DNA from 2 places in the Klebsiella ornithinolytica genome. Region 2 is predicted to be linked to the other one. Evidence: predicted binding sites of a transcription regulator. Region 2 holds the regulator's gene; the other holds the start of a gene.

Region 1 (9,841 bases), 550 kb from region 2:
CCTCGACCCGCAAATCGCCCGTGATTTCAGCAACGTCGGTCCGATGGTCCGCGCCAGCGGCCACGCTCGCGACACCCGCGCCGACCATCCGTTTGTCGGCTACGGTCTGCTGCCGATGACGGTTCACAGCGAACAGGGCTGCGACGTCATTTCGCGCCTGAAGGTGCGTATCAACGAGGTCTATACCGCGCTGAATATGATCGACTTCGGCCTCGATAACCTGCCGGGCGGTCCGCTGGCGGTGGAAGGCTTTACCTATATCCCGCACCGTTTTGCGCTGGGCTTCTCGGAAGCGCCGCGCGGGGATGATATCCACTGGAGCATGACCGGCGACAACCAGAAGCTGTACCGCTGGCGCTGTCGTGCGGCCACCTACGCCAACTGGCCGACCCTGCGCTATATGCTGCGCGGCAACACCGTCTCCGACGCCCCGTTGATTATCGGCAGCCTCGATCCTTGCTACTCCTGTACCGACCGCATGACCGTGGTCGATGTGCGGAAGAAAAAAAGCAAAGTGGTGCCGTACAAAGAGCTGGAGCGCTACAGCATCGAGCGTAAAAACTCGCCGCTGAAATAAGGAATCGCCATGTTTACCTTTATCAAAAAAGTGATCAAAACCGGCAACGCGACGCACGCCTATCCGCTGGAGCCGATGCCGGTAGATAAAAACTTTCGCGGCAAACCGGAACATACGCCGCAGCAGTGTATCGGCTGCGCGGCCTGCGTGAACGCCTGCCCGTCGAACGCGCTGACGGTGGAAACGGACCTGGTGACGCGCGAGCTTGCCTGGCAGTTCAACCTCGGGCGCTGCATCTTCTGCGGTCGCTGCGAAGAGGTGTGCCCGACGGCGGCCATCAAGCTGTCGCAGGAGTATGAACTGGCGGTGTGGAAGAAAGAGGATTTCCTCCAGCAGTCGCGCTTTGCCATTTGCCATTGCCGGGTGTGCGAACGCCCGTTCGCCGTACAAAAAGAGATCGACTACGCCATCGCGCTGCTCGGGCACAACGGAGATACTCGCGCCGAGCTGCATCGCGAAAGCTTCGAGACCTGCCCGGAGTGTAAACGCCAGAAGTGCCTGGTGCCGTCCGATCGTATTGAACTGACTCGTCATATGAGAGAGGCCAGCTGATGAGCAATTTACCAGGCCCGCGCGATGAAAACGGCATTCCGCTGCCGATGACGGTGGAGGAGTCCATCGCCAGCATGAAGGCATCGCTGCTGAAGAAAATTAAGCGTTCCGCCTATGTCTATCGCGTGGACTGCGGCGGCTGCAACGGCTGCGAAATCGAGATTTTCGCCACCCTGTCACCGCTGTTTGATGCCGAACGCTTTGGGATCAAAGTGGTGCCGTCACCGCGCCATGCCGATATTCTGCTGTTTACCGGCGCGGTGACCCGCGCCATGCGTTCACCGGCGCTGCGTGCCTGGCAGTCGGCGCCGGATCCGAAAATCTGCATCTCCTACGGCGCCTGCGGCAACAGCGGCGGTATCTTCCACGACCTTTACTGCGTCTGGGGCGGAACCGACAAAATTGTCCCGGTGGACGTCTATATTCCGGGCTGTCCGCCGACGCCTGCCGCCACGCTATATGGCTTTGCGATGGCGCTGGGTCTGCTGGAACAGAAAATTCACGCCCGTCTGCCGGGCGAGCAGGATGACAAAGCGGCGGAAATTCTCCACCCCGGCATGGTGCAGCCGCTGCGGGTGCGCATCGATCGTGAAGCGCGTCGCCTGGCGGGCTATCGCTATGGCCGCCAGATTGCCGATGACTACATGCGTCTGCTGGCGCAGGGCGATAGTCAGGTGGTGCGCTGGCTGGAGGCGGAGAAAGATCCGCGTCTGACTGAGATCGTCACCCATCTGAACCAGGTGGTCGAGGGGGCGCGTATCCGATGAGCGAGACGGTGGTGTTCAGTCAGCTGAGCCGTAAATTTATTGATGAGAACGACGCGACGCCCGATCAGGCGCAACAGGTGGTCTATTACAGCCTGGCGATTGGCCACCACCTCGGCGTCATCGACTGCCTGGAGGCAGCGCTAAGCTGCCCGTGGCAGGACTATCTGGCGTGGATTGCCACTCTCGAAGAGGGCAGCACAGCACGGCGTAAAATGGAGGGCGTGCCGAAGTACGGCGAGATAGTGATCGACAGCAATCATGTCACGATGCTCGCCAACGCCTTCGATAAAGCGCAGGCCCGGCAGACCGCCGAACAGCAGGCGTGGAGCAAAACGATGCTCAGCATGCTGCACGATATTCACCAGGAAAGCGCCATCTATCTGATGGTGAGGAGACTCCGTGACTGATGTTTTACTTTGTGTTGGCAACAGCATGATGGGCGATGATGGCGCAGGCCCGCTATTGGCGGAGATGTGCGCCGCCAGGCCGGTCGGTGAATGGGTGGTGATCGATGGCGGCAGCGCCCCGGAAAACGACATCGTCGCCATTCGCGAGCTACGTCCCGATCGCCTGCTGATCGTCGATGCTACCGATATGGGGCTCAACCCCGGAGAAATCCGCCTCGTTGACCCGGACGATATTGCCGAAATGTTTATGATGACCACCCACAATATGCCGCTCAACTATCTGATCGATCAGCTGCAAGAGGATGTTGGTGAGGTCATTTTTCTCGGGATTCAGCCGGATATCGTCGGCTTTTATTACCCGATGACCCAGCCAATTAAAGATGCGGTCGAGGTGGTATATCACCAGCTTAGCGGCTGGCAGGGGAACGGCGGTTTTGCACAGCTGGAGGCGGCAGACGCATAGCGTCTGGCATCCGGGCTTACGCGAATGTTTAGCCGGGTCAGGCAATACGCTTTTTCGCCTACGCCATCTCAAGGAGCTAGGGGTGACAAGGCTAACGTGGATGGGTTAATAGCGGGTTGGCTATGCCGCTCAAGCGCTGGTGCGTGGATTTGTTGGCTGTCTGCCGATGAGCGACGCGGAGTATGGCCGCAAACGCGCGCCGCGGCATCTGCGGACCATGCCCGCGCCGGATGGCGGCTAACGCCTTATCCGGCCTACAAAACGACAAAACCGTGGGCCGGTGCAGCCACAGCGCCGCCCGGCAATATATGCTCTACTCGAGGTCTTCGCCGTTGCTGGCAATCACCTTCTTGTACCACCAGAACGATTTTTTACGCTTACGCTCCAGCGTACCGTTGCCGGCATCATCGCGATCGACATAGACAAAGCCATAGCGCTTGCTCATTTCGCCGGTTGAAGCAGAAACCAGATCGATACAGCCCCAGCTGGTGTAGCCCATCACCGGGATCCCGTCCTCAATAGCATCGCGCATCGCTTTGATATGCTCGCGCAAATAGCTGATGCGATAGTCATCGTGAATCTCGCCGTTGGCATCGATCTCGTCCCGGGCGCCGAGGCCGTTTTCGACCAGAAACAGCGGCTTCTGATAGCGGTCATACATCATATTCATGGTGATGCGCAGGCCGAGCGGATCAATGCCCCAGCCCCATTCACTGGCCTTGATGTGCGGGTTTTTCAGCGATTTAACAATGTTTGCCGCATTGGTGTTGTTGGCGTTCATGTCTGCCGACGCGCAGCGAGAGGCGTAATAGCTGAATGAGACAAAATCGACGGTGTTCTTCAGGATCTCGTCATCGGCCGGCTGCTTTTCAATGGTCACGCCTTTTTCGCGGAACACGCGCGCCGAATAAGACGGATAAGCACCGCGCGCCTGTACGTCAATAAAGAAGAGGTTTTCGCGATCTTTCTCCAGCGCCATCCACACATCTTCAGGCTTGCAGGACCAGGGATAAAAATTGCCGCCCGCCAGCATGCAGCCGACCTGGTTATGCGGGTTAACCTCGTGGGCGATTTGGGTCGCCAGCGCGCTGGCGATAAGCTCGTGGTGCGCCGCCTGGTACTTCACCTGTTCCTGGTTCTCTCCCTCTTCAAACACCAGCCCGGCGCCGGAGTAGGGGCTATGGAGCATGATGTTGATTTCATTGAAGGTTAGCCAGTATTTCACCAGCCCGTCGAAGGCTTCAAAGCAGGTGCGGGCGTAGCGGGTAAAGAACTCCACCATTTTACGATTGCGCCATGAACCGTATTCAATGACCAGATGCATCGGTACATCGAAGTGGCAAAGGGTCACCAGCGGCTCAATCCCGTACTTTTTGCACTCTTCAAACAGCGAGCGATAAAAGGCGATCCCTTCTTGATTCGGCTCCAGCTCATCGCCGTTAGGGTACAGGCGGCTCCAGGCAATTGAGGTGCGGAAGACGCTAAAGCCCATCTCCGCCATCAGGGCGATATCCTCTTTATAGCGATGATAAAAATCGATGGCCTCATGGCTCGGGTAAAATTCATCGTCACGCAGCTGAAAACGCTTCTCGAGCCCGAGCTTTACCGGCATGCGGTTCGCGCCATGGGGCAGCGTATCCACGGTGGTCAGCCCTTTGCCGCCCTCGAGATACCCCCCTTCAGACTGGTTTGCGGCCAGCGCGCCGCCCCATAAAAAGCCGTGTGGAAAAGTCGACATGCGTTACCTCGCTTACAAAAAATAGTGTTCAGACGTGTGATGGTCGGGTCGTGGTCTGGCGTGCTCTGGCATCGGCTGCGGCCTCTTCCACCGGGATATCCTCAAAGCCGAGCAGCAGCGTCAGTACGAATGAGAGCACCACCGCCAGCGCCATCACGCCGAAGACCCAGACGATAGACATCGGGTTAGCCGGGTCAAAGAACTGGACGCTGGTGAACAGGCCCGGTGCCGCCATCGAGTGGCTGGCAAGCCCGGCGATACCGGCCACCGCGCCGCAGATAAAGCCGCTGATCAGGCTGGCGATGAGCGGGCGTTTGAGGCGCACCGCGACACCGTACAGCGCCGGTTCGGAGATACCGGCCAGAATGGCGGAGGCCGCGGCCGCCAGCGCAGTCTGGCGCAGCTCCGGATTTTTGGTTTTCCAGGCTACCGCCAGCGATGAGCCGCCCAGCGACAGGTTGGCGCCGATTTCTGACGGCATCACCATCCCTTCTTTACCGGTTTCCGCAATGGTCTGAATAATGGTTGGGGTGAAAACGCGGTGCATCCCGGTCATCACCAGCAGCGGCCACAGGGCGCCCATAATGGCCACCGACAGCCAGCCCAGATAGCTATGAATGGTGTACACCAGCGCGGAGATGGCGCTGCCGATCCAGATCCCGAGCGGGCCTATCAGCAGGATCGCCAGCGGAGCGGCGATCAGCACAATCAGCATCGGCTTGAGGAAGTTTTTCGTCACCGCCGGAGTAATGCGATCGACCCAGCGTTCGATATATGACAGGCACCAGGTCATCACCAGCGCCGGAATAACGGTATAGGTGTATTTCACCGCCGTCACCGGAATAAAGGCGAACTCGACGTGCTCACCCTGGGCCGCTTTGGCCATCAGCTCAATAAAGCTCGGATGGACCAGCACCCCGGCAATGGCAATCGCCAGCGACATATTGGTTTTGAATTTTACCGCCGCAGAGGCGGCGACCATCAGCGGCAGGAAGAAAAAGGCGCCGTCGCCGATGACGGTCAAAATAGTCAACGTGGGCGCACCTTTAGGCAGGACGCCGCTCATCTCAAGGATCATCGCCAGCAGTTTGACCATCGATCCGCCGATGATGGCGGGGATCAGCGGTGACATGGTGCCGATCAGCGCATCGAGGATCCCGGCGCCGATACGCTTTAACGTCAGCGGCGGTTTTCCCTGAGGTTCCGCGGGGCGCATGTTGTCCGGCAGCAGGTTGACCACTTCGCGAAACGCCTGCGATACCGTATTGCCGATGATGACCTGGCACTGATTGTCGCTGCGCACCACGCCAAGCACGCCTTTCAGGCTTTTCAGCGCGGCGCTGTCCACCCGCGCATCATCTTTGACCACAAAACGCAGGCGGGTCATACAGTGGGTGACTGCCGTGATGTTATCCGCCCCGCCTGTTGCCGTCAGAATTTGCTTTGCCAGGGCTGCGTAATTTTTAGACATCGGATTTTATCCTGTTTAATCAATAGGGTACTGGCTGGTTATCGCACCTGAGGATCGTGCGCTATCAGGGATATATAGGAAACCGGTTCCACAAAATCATGATGAGTTTCATTAGTTCTAACAAGATATAAAAAAATCATTTTTTCGTTTTGTGATTTTGATCGCTATGTAAGCCAGCTAAGAATCTGCGCTGAGCGCGAGTCAAAGCTGTAAAACGGCGAGGTGTGCAGTACACTGCGGGCATCTTTTGCAACAGGAAGAACAACATGGCAACGATGCTGGAGGTGGCGAAACGCGCGGGAGTCTCGAAAGCGACCGTTTCCCGGGTACTGTCGGGTAACGGCTATGTCAGCCAGGAAACGAAAGATCGCGTATTTCAGGCCGTGGCGGAAAGCGGCTACCGGCCCAATCTGCTGGCGCGTAATCTGGCGACCAAAAAGAGCCAGACGCTGGGGCTGGTGGTGACCAACACCCTTTATCACGGGGTCTATTTTAGCGAGTTGTTGTTTCACGTTGCGCGGATGACGGAAGACAAGGGACGGCAGCTGATTCTGGCCGACGGCAAGCACAGCGCGGAAGAAGAGCGCGAGGCGATCCAGTACCTGCTCGACCTGCGCTGCGACGCGATTATCATCTATCCGCGTTTTCTCAGCGTTGATGAAATGGACGAAATCGTGGAAAACCAGCCGCAGCCGATTATGGTGCTCAACCGCCGCCTGCGGCGCAACGCCAGCCACTGCGTCTGGTCCGATCAAAAAGCCTCGGCATTTACGGCGGTCGAAAAACTGATTGCCCGCGGCCATCGTGATATCGCGTTTATCACCGGCTCGCTGGATTCGCCTACCGGGATTGAACGCCTTTCCGGCTATAAAGATGCGCTGACGAAACACGGGATTTCGCTGAATAATGAGCTGATCGTTGAGGGCAAGTGGACGCCGGAAAGCGGCGCGGCTGGCGTAGCGACGCTGCGTCAGCGCGATGCCCGTTACAGTGCGCTGGTGGCGAGCAATGACGACATGGCGATTGGCGCGATGAAGCAGCTACATCAGCAGGGCGTGCGGATTCCGGAGCAGGTCTCGGTCATCGGCTTCGATGATATCGTGCTGGCGCCGTATATGGTTCCGGCGCTCTCCAGCGTCAAAATACCGGTGACGGAGATGATCAAGGAGAGTATTAACCGACTGATCTTTATGCTCGACGGCGGCGATTTAAAATATCAGCAAACCTTCCCCGGTGAGCTGCTTGAACGTGACTCGATTGCCCCGGGACCGTTCGCCTGACGTCGTCATCTGTCATCGTCAGATGTGACGATGACAGAATCTGTTCCCCGTCTTTAGGTTATTCATTTCCTTTATTATCAGCGTGATAAAAGTTGGAACGTATTATGCATACTCCGCCGCGTAACCTTCTTACAGCTGGAGAAATGGATGAACCGTTTCATTATTGCCGACGCGAGCAAATGCATCGGCTGCCGCACCTGCGAAGTGGCCTGCGTGGTCTCTCATCAGGAAAATCAGGACTGCGCCGCGCTGACGCCAAAATCCTTCTTACCGCGTATCCATGTGATCAAAGGCGTTAACGTCTCGACGGCCACCGCCTGCCGCCAATGTGAAGACGCGCCGTGCGCCAACGTCTGTCCGAACGGCGCGATCGCCCGGGATAAAGGCTTTATTCACGTGATGCAGGAGCGCTGCATCGGCTGCAAAACCTGCGTGGTGGCCTGTCCCTATGGCGCGATGGAGGTGGTCGTGCGTCCGGTGATTCGTCATAGCGGTGCCGGGCTGAACGTGATGGCGGAAAAAGCGGAAGCCAATAAATGCGATCTTTGCCATCACCGGGAAGAGGGCCCCGCCTGTATAGAGGCCTGCCCGACGCATGCGCTGATTTGCGTGGACCGCAATAAGCTTGAGCAGATGAATAGCGAAAAACGTCGTCGTACGGCGCTGGCCTGGTAAGGCGGCGGCACGATGAACGGAGTGCAGATTCGCATTCGCGGTAAAGTGCAGGGGGTGGGCTTCCGCCCCTTTGTCTGGCAGCTGGCGCAAGAGTCAGCACGCTGCGGCGACGTATGTAACGACGGTGACGGCGTACTGGTGCGCCTGTTGGGCGATGAGGCGGCGTTTCTCGCCGCGCTGACCCGCCGCTGTCCGCCGCTGGCGCGTATCGACAGCGTGGAAACCCGGCCATTTCACTGGCGTACGCTGCCGCAGGATTTCGCCATTCGCGAAAGCGGCGGCGGAAGTATGCGTACCCAGATTGTGCCCGATGCGGCCACCTGCCCGGCATGCCTGGCGGAGATGAACAATCCGCGGGATCGCCGCTATCGCTACCCGTTTATTAACTGTACTCACTGTGGGCCGCGTTTCACCATTATTCGCGCGATGCCCTATGACCGCCCCTTTACCTCGATGGCGCCTTTTCCACTCTGTCCGCGCTGCGAGGCCGAGTACCGCCACCCTGGCGACCGACGTTTTCATGCTCAACCGGTGGCCTGCGCCGACTGCGGCCCGCGTCTGGAGTGGCGCGCGGAAGGCGAGTCGCTGGTCGGAGAAGCGGCATTGCAGGCGGCGATTCATCAGCTACAGGCCGGGCAGATTGTCGCCATCAAGGGCGTGGGCGGTTTTCATCTGGTGTGCGATGCCGGTAATCCGCGCGCGGTGGCGGCGTTACGCACACGCAAACATCGTCCGGCAAAGCCGCTGGCGGTGATGCTGCCGGCGGCGGATAGCCTGCCGGCAGCGGCGCAGGCGTTACTGACGTCACCCGCTGCACCCATCGTATTGATAGAGAAATCGCAGGTCGATGGCCTGTGTGACGACATTGCGCCAGCGCTGAATGAAGTGGGGGTGATGCTGCCATCTAATCCGTTGCAGCATCTGGTTTTGCAGGCGCTGGCGCGCCCTCTGGTGATGACCTCCGGCAACCTGAGCGGACGGCCGCCGGCGATCGCCAACGTCGATGCGCTGCGTGATTTGGCCGGGATTGCCGATGGTTTTCTGCTGCACAACCGCGACATCGTGCAGCGGATGGACGACTCGGTGATGCGGCAAAGTGGTGAAATGCTACGTCGTTCGCGAGGCTATGTGCCTGATGCGATGCCGTTACCGCCGGGGTTTCACGACGTGCCGCCGCTGCTGTGCCTCGGCGCCGATATGAAAAATACCTTTTGTCTGGCGCGCGGAGAGCAGGCGGTACTGAGTCAGCACTTCGGCGACCTCGGCGATGAGGGCGTAGAACAGCAGTGGCATCAGGCGCGGCGTCTGATGCAGGCGGTTTATGGCTTTAACCCCAGCCTGGTGGTCAGCGATACGCATCCGGGCTACCGTTCGACGCAGTGGGCGACCTCGTTGGCGCTGCCGGTTGAGCGCGTCCTGCATCACCATGCCCATGCCGCCGCCTGCCTGGCGGAACACGGCTGGCCGCTGGATGGCGGCGATGTGATTGCCGTGGTCCTCGACGGTATCGGCATGGGGGAAAACGGCGCGCTGTGGGGCGGCGAGTGTCTGCGGGTGAATTACCGGGAGTGTGAACGCCTGGGCGGATTGCCGGCGGTGGCGCTTCCCGGCGGCGACCTGGCGGCTCGTCAGCCGTGGCGTAATCTGCTGGCCCACTGCCTGGCCTACGTTGACGACTGGCAAAACGATGCGCAAACCGCGGCGCTGCGCCAGCACAACTGGCCGCTGCTGGCGCGGGCTATTGACCGGGGAATGAATGCGCCGAAGGCGTCATCCTGCGGACGCCTGTTCGATGCCGTGGCCTGCGCGCTGGGCTGCGCGCCGGACTGCCTGAGCTATGAGGGGGAGGCGGCCTGCCGGCTGGAGGTGCTGGCCACCGCTTGCGATGGCGTTGCGCATCCTGTTCGCCTG
Region 2 (9,841 bases):
AAATAACGCAACCCATGTCACCGTAATGGCAAACACCAGACTCTTAATCAGGCAGTTAACCAGGTCCATTCGCCAGTCAACGGCATTTTGCATCGCAGACCAGAAGAAGCCACTGTCGATCCCCTTCCAGCTTACGCCCACCAGCGAGCCGCCCCAGATGCCCACGGCGACAAAAATAATGGTCAACAGCGGCAGCGAGATAACCCCTGCCCAGAAGCGAGGGGAAATCACGCGCCGCAGCGGATCGACCGCCATCATTTCCATGCTGGAGAGCTGTTCGGTCGCACGCATCAGGCCAATTTCCGCGGTCAGCGCGGAACCCGCACGCCCGGCAAACAGCAGCGCAGCAACCACCGGCCCCAGTTCGCGCAGCAGGGATAACGCCACCAGCATGCCTAAACTGGTTTCCGCACTATAGGTGGTGAGCACCAGATAGCCCTGCAGCCCCAGCACCATGCCGATAAACAGCCCCGACACGATGATAATCAGCATCGATAGCACGCCAACGTTGTAGAGCTGACGGACCAACAGCGGCGCATGCTTACGAAATTCCGGCTTGCCCACTACCGCATTGAAAAGCATTAATCCGGCACGCCCGAAAGCCGCGGTCGTTTTAATTCCCCGGTGTCCGAGTGATGCCAGCACATTTAGCAGCATCAGTTGCTCGCTCCCTTGCCTAATAAATCATGCTGATAGTCCCCGGCCGGATAGCGGAACGGTACCGGACCATCGGCAATACCATCAATGAACTGGCGAACCCGCGGGTCGCCGTTTTCACGCAGCGACTGCGCGCTGCCGTGAGCCACGATTTTTTTGTCCGCCACGATATACGCGTAATCAGCAATGCTCAGCACTTCTGGCACGTCATGTGACACCACGATACAGGTCACGCCCAGCGTGCTGTTGAGTTCTGAGATCAGCTTAACCAGCACGCCCATGGTGATGGGATCCTGTCCGACAAACGGTTCGTCGAACATAATCAGGTCCGGCTCCAGCGCAATAGCCCTGGCCAGGGCGGCGCGGCGCGCCATCCCGCCTGAGAGTTCAGAAGGCATTAATTTCGCCGCTCCGCGCAGCCCGACCGCTTCAAGCTTCATCATGACGGTCGTATGCAGTAACGCCTCCGGCAAACGCGTATGTTCACGTAGCGGGTAGGCTACGTTATTGAACACGTTCATATCGGTGAACAGTGCTCCGGACTGGAACAGCATGCTCATGCGCTTACGCACGGTATACAGGCGCGAGCGTGACATCTGCGGCACGTTTTCACCATCGAACAGGATCTCACCTTTATCCGGCGGGATCTGCCCACCGATCAGGCGCAGCAGCGTCGTTTTACCGATCCCCGATGGTCCCATAATCGCCGTGATCTTACCGCGCGGCACTGACAGCGAGATATCGTCAAAGATGACGCGATCGCCGCGAGAGAAGCGGATACCGCGTACTTCGACCAAATTCGCCAGAGTTTGGCTCATAAAATCATCCTTACTAAACATCCCTCGGGCTAAGCATGGCGCGTACCTTCGCCACAAACCCAACATTTTTACAGAATCTTACCTGCCTGGGTTAGCGAAAGCTGGCATTTGTTTTACTTTTGACAAACATAAAGTCAAAATTAAGAATTCGTTACGCTGCAGATGGACCGCTACAGCGAATCAACGATTATACCTGAAGAAAGGACTTTAGATGCTCTTAGCGACGGCTCTGTTAATAATTGGTTTACTGCTGGTAGTCTACAGCGCCGATCGTCTGGTCTACGCCGCTTCAATACTTTGCCGCATGATAGGGATCCCCCCGCTCATTATCGGGATGACGGTGGTAAGTATCGGCACCAGCCTGCCGGAGATCATCGTTTCCGCCGCTGCGTCTCTGCACGGACAGACCGATCTGGCGATCGGCACGGCGCTCGGATCCAATATTACCAATATATTATTAATACTCGGCCTCGCTGCCTTGTTGCGTCCATTTACCGTGCATTCTGATATCCTGCGCCGCGAGTTACCGCTAATGTTGCTGGTCAGTTTGCTGGCAAGCTTTGTGCTGTACGATGGGCAACTGTCCCGTATGGACGGTCTTTTCTTACTGGCGCTGGCCCTGCTGTGGCTGCTGTTTACGATTAAAATCGCCCGGCTGGCGGAACGTCAGGGCAGCGATAGCCTGACCCGGGAACAGATGGCGGAGCTTCCGCGGGAAGGTTCGCTTCCCGTGGCCCTGCTCTGGCTGGGTGTAGCCATGATTGTGATGCCCATGGCAACCCGAATGGTCGTGGATAATGCTACCGTGCTGGCAAACTACTTCGCTATCAGCGAGCTCACCGTCGGCTTAACGGTGGTGGCGATCGGCACCAGCCTGCCGGAACTGGCAACGACGATTGCCGGGGCGCGAAAAGGGGAAGACGATATCGCTATCGGGAATATTATCGGCGCGAATATCCTGAATATCGCCCTGGTTCTCGGATTACCGGCACTGATCGCCCCGGGAGCATTCGCACCGGAGGCCTTTACGCGCGACTATGCCGTGATGCTGTTCGTCAGCGTGATATTCGTCCTGCTATGCTGGCGTCGCAAATGGCAACCCGGTCGCCTGGTGGGTGCGCTGCTGGTCGGCGGTTTTGTGGTTTGGTTAGCGATGCTGTACTGGGCAGCACCGCTCTTCGTTGAATGAATCGGGATAACACTATGTCGCAAATAGATTTGCCAACGGATTTTGACTTTCAACGGGTAGGACGTGAAGTTCTGGAAATTGAACGTGAAGGTCTGGCTCAACTCGATCAGTACATTAATGAAGATTTCACCCATGCCTGCGAGAAGATCTTCCGCTGCGCGGGTAAAGTCGTGGTGATGGGGATGGGCAAATCCGGCCATATCGGGCGTAAAATGGCGGCGACGTTTGCCAGCACCGGTACGCCGTCGTTTTTTGTGCACCCCGGCGAAGCGGCCCACGGCGATTTAGGCATGGTGACGCCGAAGGATGTGGTTATCGCGCTCTCGAATTCCGGCGAGTCGAACGAGATCCTGGCGCTGATTCCGGTACTTAAACGCCTGCAGGTGCCTCTTATCTGCATGACCAGCCGTCCGGAAAGCAGCATGGCGCGCGCCGCGGACATCCATCTTTGCGTGAAGGTACTGAAAGAAGCCTGCCCGTTAGGGCTGGCCCCGACCTCCAGCACCACCGCCGCGCTGGTTATGGGCGATGCGCTGGCGGTTGCCCTGCTGGAAGCGCGCGGCTTTACCGCTGAAGATTTTGCGCTGTCGCACCCTGGCGGCGCACTGGGTCGTAAGCTGCTGTTGCGGGTCAATGATATTATGCATACGGGTGATGAAATCCCGCACGTCAATGTGCAGGCCACCTTGCGCGATGCGCTGCTGGAAATCACACGTAAAAATTTAGGCATGACGGCTGTCTGTGATGATGACATGAACATCATCGGTATTTTCACCGATGGCGACCTGCGCCGGGTGTTTGATACCGGGGTCGATATGCGTAATGCCAGTATTGCCGATGTCATGACACCGGGCGGCATTCGCATTCGCCCCGGTATTCTTGCCGTCGATGCGCTGAACCTGATGCAATCTCGCCATATCACCTGTGTGTTAGTTGCCGATGGCGACCGCCTGTTGGGTGTGGTACATATGCACGATCTCCTGCGCGCAGGCGTAGTGTAAGTAAGGATAAAATAATGAATAATGCTGATGCTCTGCAGGAAACCTGCTACGGGCCAGTAAGCCCTGAATTTATCGATCGGGCGGCGAAGATCCGTTTATTGATCCTCGACGTAGACGGCGTGCTGTCCGATGGCCTGATCTACATGGGCAACAGCGGTGAAGAGCTGAAGGCGTTTAACGTTCGCGACGGTTACGGAATTCGCTGCGCGCTGACCTCAGGTATTGAAGTCGCGATTATTACCGGACGAAAAGCTAAACTGGTAGAAGATCGTTGTCAGACGCTGGGTATTACGCACCTGTATCAGGGGCAGTCCGATAAACTGCTGGCATTTCGCGAATTATTGCGCAAGCTGGCCGTTCGCCCGGACGAAGTTGCCTACATCGGCGATGACCTGATCGACTGGCCGGTGATGGCCGAGGTCGGTTTAAGCGTGGCAGTGGCGGATGCGCACCCGTTGCTGCTACCGCGCGCAGATTATGTTACCCGCATCAACGGTGGACGCGGAGCGGTACGCGAAGTCTGCGATTTGTTACTATTGGCGCAGGGCAAGCTGGATGAGGCCAAAGGGCAATCAATATGAGTAAAACCAGACGTTGGGTTATCATTTTACTATCGCTGGTCGCGCTTATTCTGATCGGCCTGAATCTGGCGGGTACGGACGATACCACTCAGCAAGAGATCAATCCTGATGACCCGACCTATACCAGTGAACATACCGACACCGTTGTTTACAGCCCGGAAGGGGCGCTTAACTACCGCTTAATCGCTGAGCACGTGGAGTATTTTTCCGCCCAGGAAGTCTCGTGGTTCACCAAACCGGTGATGACCACATTTGATACCAACAAGGTACCCACCTGGTCTATCAAAGCGGATAAAGCCAAACTGACTAAAGACCGCATGCTGTATCTTTACGGAAACGTAGAGGTGGACGCGCTGAGCGCGGACTCTCAATTGCGCAAAATTACGACGGATAACGCCCAGATAAACCTGGTGACGCAAGATGTTACCTCTGATGACATGGTGACGTTGTACGGGACGACATTTAATTCCAGCGGCCTGAAAATGCGCGGAAATTTACGCAGCAAAACTGCCGAGCTGATTGAAAAGGTTAGAACCTCTTATGAAATTCAGAACAAACAAACTCAGCCTTAAGATTGCGCTCGCCAGCGCCTTACTGGCCGCCAGCCTGCCGGCACTGGCAAAAACCGGCGATACCGATCAACCGATTCACATCGAATCCGATCAGCAGTCACTGGATATGCAGGGCAATGTCGTCACCTTCACCGGTAATGTCGTCGTCACCCAGGGGACCATTAAAATCAACGCCGATAAGGTGGTGGTGACCCGTCCTGGCGGTGAAAAAGGTAAAGAAGTGATCGACGGTTACGGTAATCCGGCAACCTTCTTCCAGATGCAGGACAACGGCAAGCCGGTGAAAGGCCGCGCGCAAAAAATGCACTATGAATTGCAGAATGATTTCGTCGTCCTGACCGGTAATGCGCATCTGGAACAGATCGATAGCAACATCCAGGGCGACAAAATTACCTATCTGGTGAAAGAGCAGAAAATGCAGGCGTTCAGCAATAAAGGCGGACGCGTGACGACGGTTCTGGTTCCTTCGCAGCTGCAAGACAAAAGCACCAACCAGCAAAAGAAGGGTAACTAATTCGTTATGGCAACATTAACCGCAAAGAATCTCGCCAAGGCGTATAAAGGCCGCCGCGTGGTGGAAGATGTCAGTCTGACCGTGAACTCTGGCGAGATCGTTGGCCTCCTTGGGCCAAACGGCGCCGGTAAAACCACGACCTTCTACATGGTGGTCGGCATTGTGCCGCGCGACGCTGGCAACATTATTATCGACGATGAAGATATCAGCCTGCTGCCGCTGCATGCCCGCGCGCGTCGGGGGATCGGCTATCTGCCGCAGGAAGCTTCCATTTTCCGCCGCCTGAGCGTGTACGATAATTTAATGGCGGTTTTGCAGATTCGCGACGATCTCAGCAGCGAGCAGCGTGAAGACCGCGCGAAAGAGCTGATGGAAGAATTTCACATCGAGCATCTGCGCGACAGCCTGGGACAGGCGCTTTCCGGCGGTGAACGCCGCCGCGTTGAAATCGCCCGCGCGCTGGCCGCTAATCCGAAATTCATTCTGCTGGATGAGCCTTTTGCCGGCGTTGACCCCATTTCCGTTATTGATATCAAACGCATCATCGAACATCTGCGCGACAGCGGTCTTGGCGTGCTGATCACCGACCATAACGTCAGGGAGACGCTGGCCGTCTGCGAACGCGCCTATATCGTCAGCCAGGGCCACCTGATCGCCCACGGCACCCCGCAGCAAATCCTTGAAGACGAGCAGGTTAAGCGCGTGTATCTTGGGGAAGACTTCAGACTCTGATAGGGTAGAGGTTACAGACGTTTTAGCCGGAGATATTAGCCCTGAATATGAAGCAAGGTTTGCAATTAAGGCTAAGCCAACAGCTTGCCATGACGCCACAACTGCAACAGGCTATTCGCCTGCTGCAGCTGTCCACGTTAGAACTCCAGCAAGAACTCCAGCAGGCGCTGGAGAGTAATCCGCTGCTTGAGCAAACCGATCTTCACGATGAGGTAGAAACCAAAGAGGTCGAGGACCGCGAATCGCTGGACACCGTCGACGCTCTTGAACAAAAAGATATGCCGGAAGAGCTGCCGCTCGACGCCAGCTGGGATGAAATCTACACCGCCGGCACCCCGTCCGGAAACGGCGTTGATTACCAGGACGACGAGCTGCCTGTCTATCAAGGCGAAACGACCCAAAGCCTGCAGGATTACCTGATGTGGCAGGTTGAACTGACGCCGTTTACCGACACCGACCGCGCCATTGCCACCTCGATTGTCGATGCCGTTGATGACACCGGCTATCTCACCATTCGGCTGGAAGATATTGTCGAGAGTATCGACGATGACGACATTGGTCTCGAAGAAGTGGAAGCGGTGCTAAAGCGTATCCAGCGCTTTGACCCGGTCGGCGTCGCGGCAAAAGATCTGCGCGACTGTCTGCTGGTTCAGCTTTCCCAATATGCTAAAGAGACGCCGTGGCTGGAAGAAGCCCGGCTGATCATCAGCGATCATCTCGATCTGCTCGCCAACCATGATTTCCGCTCCCTGATGCGCGTCACCCGACTGAAAGAAGAGGTGCTGAAAGAAGCCGTTAATCTCATCCAGTCCCTCGATCCGCGCCCCGGTCAGTCGATTCAGACCAGCGAGCCGGAATACGTCATTCCCGACGTGCTGGTACGTAAGGTCAGCGGCCGCTGGGTCGTGGAGCTTAACTCCGACAGCATCCCACGTCTGAAGATTAATCAGCATTACGCGGCCATGGGCAATAGCGCGCGCAATGATGCAGACAGCCAGTTTATCCGCAGCAACCTGCAGGAAGCTCGCTGGCTGATCAAGAGTCTGGAAAGCCGCAATGATACGCTGTTGCGCGTCAGCCGCTGCATCGTCGAACAGCAGCAGGCCTTCTTCGATCAGGGTGAAGAGTTCATGAAACCGATGGTGCTGGCGGATATTGCTCAGGCCGTCGAAATGCATGAATCCACCATTTCACGCGTTACCACCCAAAAATATCTGCACAGTCCGCGCGGTATTTTTGAGCTGAAATATTTCTTTTCCAGCCACGTGAATACGGAAGGCGGCGGCGAGGCATCGTCGACGGCCATTCGTGCGCTGGTGAAGAAGTTAATCGCCGCGGAGAATCCCGCGAAGCCGTTGAGTGACAGTAAGCTGACCACCATCCTGTCCGAACAGGGTATCATGGTGGCACGTCGTACCGTCGCTAAGTACCGAGAGTCTTTATCCATTCCGCCATCTAACCAGCGTAAACAACTGGTTTGATACAACCGATAAGGAAGACACTATGCAGCTCAACATTACAGGACACAACGTCGAGATCACCCCTGCACTGCGCGAATTCGTTAATGCGAAGTTCAGCAAGCTGGAGCAGTTTTTCGACAGGATCAATCAGGTCTATATTGTGTTAAAAGTAGAGAAGGTGACGCAAATTGCGGATGCCAATCTGCATGTCAACGGTGGCGAAATCCATGCCAGTGCGGAAGGGCAGGATATGTATGCCGCTATCGATGGACTCATCGATAAGCTGGCAAGACAGTTAACAAAACATAAAGATAAACTAAAACAACACTAATTGTCCGGGCGCCGCCCTTGCCTGCTGCCAGCCTTCATCGGTAGCAGGCAAGGGGCGCGCTCAGGTGAAATTATGATGAACAACGATTCGGCTCTACAACTGAGCAACGTCCTTAACCAGGAATGTACCCGTAGCCAGGTTCACTGCCAGAGCAAAAAGCGCGCGCTGGAAATCATCAGTGAACTGGCAGCAAAACAGTTAGGTTTGCCGCCGCAGGTGGTGTTTGAGGCGATCCTTACCCGCGAGAAAATGGGCAGTACCGGGATTGGCAACGGGATTGCCATTCCGCACGGTAAACTTGAAGAGGATACGCTGCGCGCCGTTGGCGTGTTTGTCCAGCTGGAGACTCCGATCGCATTTGATGCCATCGACAATCAGCCGGTCGATCTGCTGTTTGCGCTTCTGGTCCCGGCTGACCAGACCAAAACCCATCTGCATACGCTGTCTCTGGTTGCAAAACGACTGGCGGATAAAACGATTTGCCGTCGCCTGCGCGCAGCGCAAAGCGATGAAGAGCTGTATGAGATCATCACCGAAGCAGGAAGCAACGATGACGTATAACGGCCGTCGCCCCCTACCCTTTATCGTACTGAGGAGAAACGGTACATGGTACTGATGATCGTCAGCGGCCGCTCAGGCTCGGGGAAATCCGTCGCTCTGCGGGCGCTGGAAGATATGGGCTTCTACTGCGTAGATAACCTGCCGGTAGTGCTGTTGCCTGAGCTGGCGAGATCGCTGGCCGACAGAAACATCTCTGCCGCCGTCAGCATTGACGTGCGTAACATGCCGGAATCGCCAGAGATCTTTGAACAGGCGATGAAAAACCTGCCTGAGGCATTTTCCCCTCAGCTGCTGTTCCTTGATGCTGACCGCAATACGCTGATCCGCCGCTACAGCGACACCCGTCGTCTGCATCCGCTATCGAGCAAAAATCTGTCGCTGGAAAGCGCGATTGACGAAGAGAGCGCGCTGCTGGAGCCGCTGCGTTCCCGCGCCGACCTGATCGTCGACACTTCAGAGATGTCGGTACACGAGCTGGCGGAAATGCTACGTACCCGTCTGCTCGGCAAGCGTGAACGTGAGCTGACCATGGTCTTTGAATCCTTTGGCTTTAAGCACGGTATCCCGATTGATGCCGATTACGTCTTTGACGTACGCTTCCTGCCAAACCCACACTGGGATCCGAAACTGCGTCCAATGACCGGTCTGGATAAGCCGGTGGCCGCCTTCCTTGACCGGCACACGGAAGTTCACAATTTTATTTACCAGACCCGCAGCTATCTTGAGCTATGGTTACCGATGCTGGAGACCAATAATCGCAGCTATCTGACGGTGGCGATTGGTTGTACCGGCGGTAAACACCGTTCGGTCTACATTGCCGAACAGCTGGCTGATTACTTCCGCTCACGCGGTAAGAACGTGCAGTCTCGTCATCGGACGCTGGAAAAACGCAAATCATGACCGTAAAGCAGATCGTTGAAATCACCAATAAACTGGGGATGCATGCCCGCCCGGCGATGAAGCTGTTTGAGCTGATGCAGAATTATGATGCGGAAGTCCTGCTGCGCAACGACGAGGGGACGGAAGCGGAGGCCAATAGCGTAATTGCCCTGCTGATGCTCGACTCGGCCAAAGGTCGGCAAATCGAGATTGAAGCCAACGGTCCGCAGGAAGTCGAGGCGCTGGCAGCGGTTATCGCGCTGTTCAACGCCGGTTTTGACGAAGACTAAACATTCCCGCCTCTTCCCCGGCTGCACGACGCTGACCGGGGCTATTGTTTCTGCCGCGACCTCACTTCAGCTTATTCGCCTGCATAAATCCTTCTCCGCCTAGCTGACGCATCTGACGCAGGATCCACGCCTGCCGACTGCGAACATAGCCGGACGGCGCATCGGCGCGAAAGCGAATCGGGTTGGGCAATACCGCAGCCAGGAGCGCCGCTTCAGAAGCCGTTAACTTGCTCGCAGGCTTGTGAAAGTAGCGCCG

The links. Region 2 encodes sigma-54, which starts transcription at its own class of promoters, with help from an activator protein. Its sites were predicted from a motif close to GTTGGCACANNTTTCGCTNT; they were not measured.
Region 1: the regulator sigma-54 is predicted to act here: its motif matches at 7,347-7,366, upstream of hydN (electron transport protein HydN).

The regions. Positions count from the first base shown of each region.
Region 1 covers NZ_CP130153.1:1,101,686-1,111,526, forward strand. Annotated here, with positions in the region: gene hycE (formate hydrogenlyase subunit HycE) at 1-577, shown strand, start outside; gene Q1L34_RS05260 (formate hydrogenlyase complex iron-sulfur subunit) at 587-1,129, shown strand; gene Q1L34_RS05265 (NADH-quinone oxidoreductase subunit B family protein) at 1,129-1,896, shown strand; gene Q1L34_RS05270 (formate hydrogenlyase maturation HycH family protein) at 1,893-2,303, shown strand; gene hycI (hydrogenase maturation peptidase HycI) at 2,296-2,766, shown strand; gene Q1L34_RS05280 (6-phospho-beta-glucosidase) at 3,080-4,504, opposite strand; gene ascF (PTS cellobiose/arbutin/salicin transporter subunit IIBC) at 4,533-5,975, opposite strand; gene Q1L34_RS05290 (LacI family DNA-binding transcriptional regulator) at 6,242-7,255, shown strand; gene hydN (electron transport protein HydN) at 7,403-7,930, shown strand; gene hypF (carbamoyltransferase HypF) at 7,943-9,841, shown strand, end outside.
Region 2 covers NZ_CP130153.1:550,477-560,317, reverse strand. Annotated here, with positions in the region: gene mlaE (lipid asymmetry maintenance ABC transporter permease subunit MlaE) at 1-657, opposite strand, end outside; gene mlaF (phospholipid ABC transporter ATP-binding protein MlaF) at 657-1,475, opposite strand; gene Q1L34_RS02650 (calcium/sodium antiporter) at 1,687-2,664, shown strand; gene kdsD (arabinose-5-phosphate isomerase KdsD) at 2,661-3,665, shown strand; gene kdsC (3-deoxy-manno-octulosonate-8-phosphatase KdsC) at 3,680-4,246, shown strand; gene lptC (LPS export ABC transporter periplasmic protein LptC) at 4,243-4,818, shown strand; gene lptA (lipopolysaccharide ABC transporter substrate-binding protein LptA) at 4,787-5,332, shown strand; gene lptB (LPS export ABC transporter ATP-binding protein) at 5,339-6,064, shown strand; gene rpoN (RNA polymerase factor sigma-54) at 6,112-7,545, shown strand; gene hpf (ribosome hibernation promoting factor) at 7,568-7,855, shown strand; gene ptsN (PTS IIA-like nitrogen regulatory protein PtsN) at 7,928-8,416, shown strand; gene rapZ (RNase adapter RapZ) at 8,462-9,316, shown strand; gene npr (PTS phosphocarrier protein NPr) at 9,313-9,585, shown strand; gene mtgA (monofunctional biosynthetic peptidoglycan transglycosylase) at 9,647-9,841, opposite strand, start outside.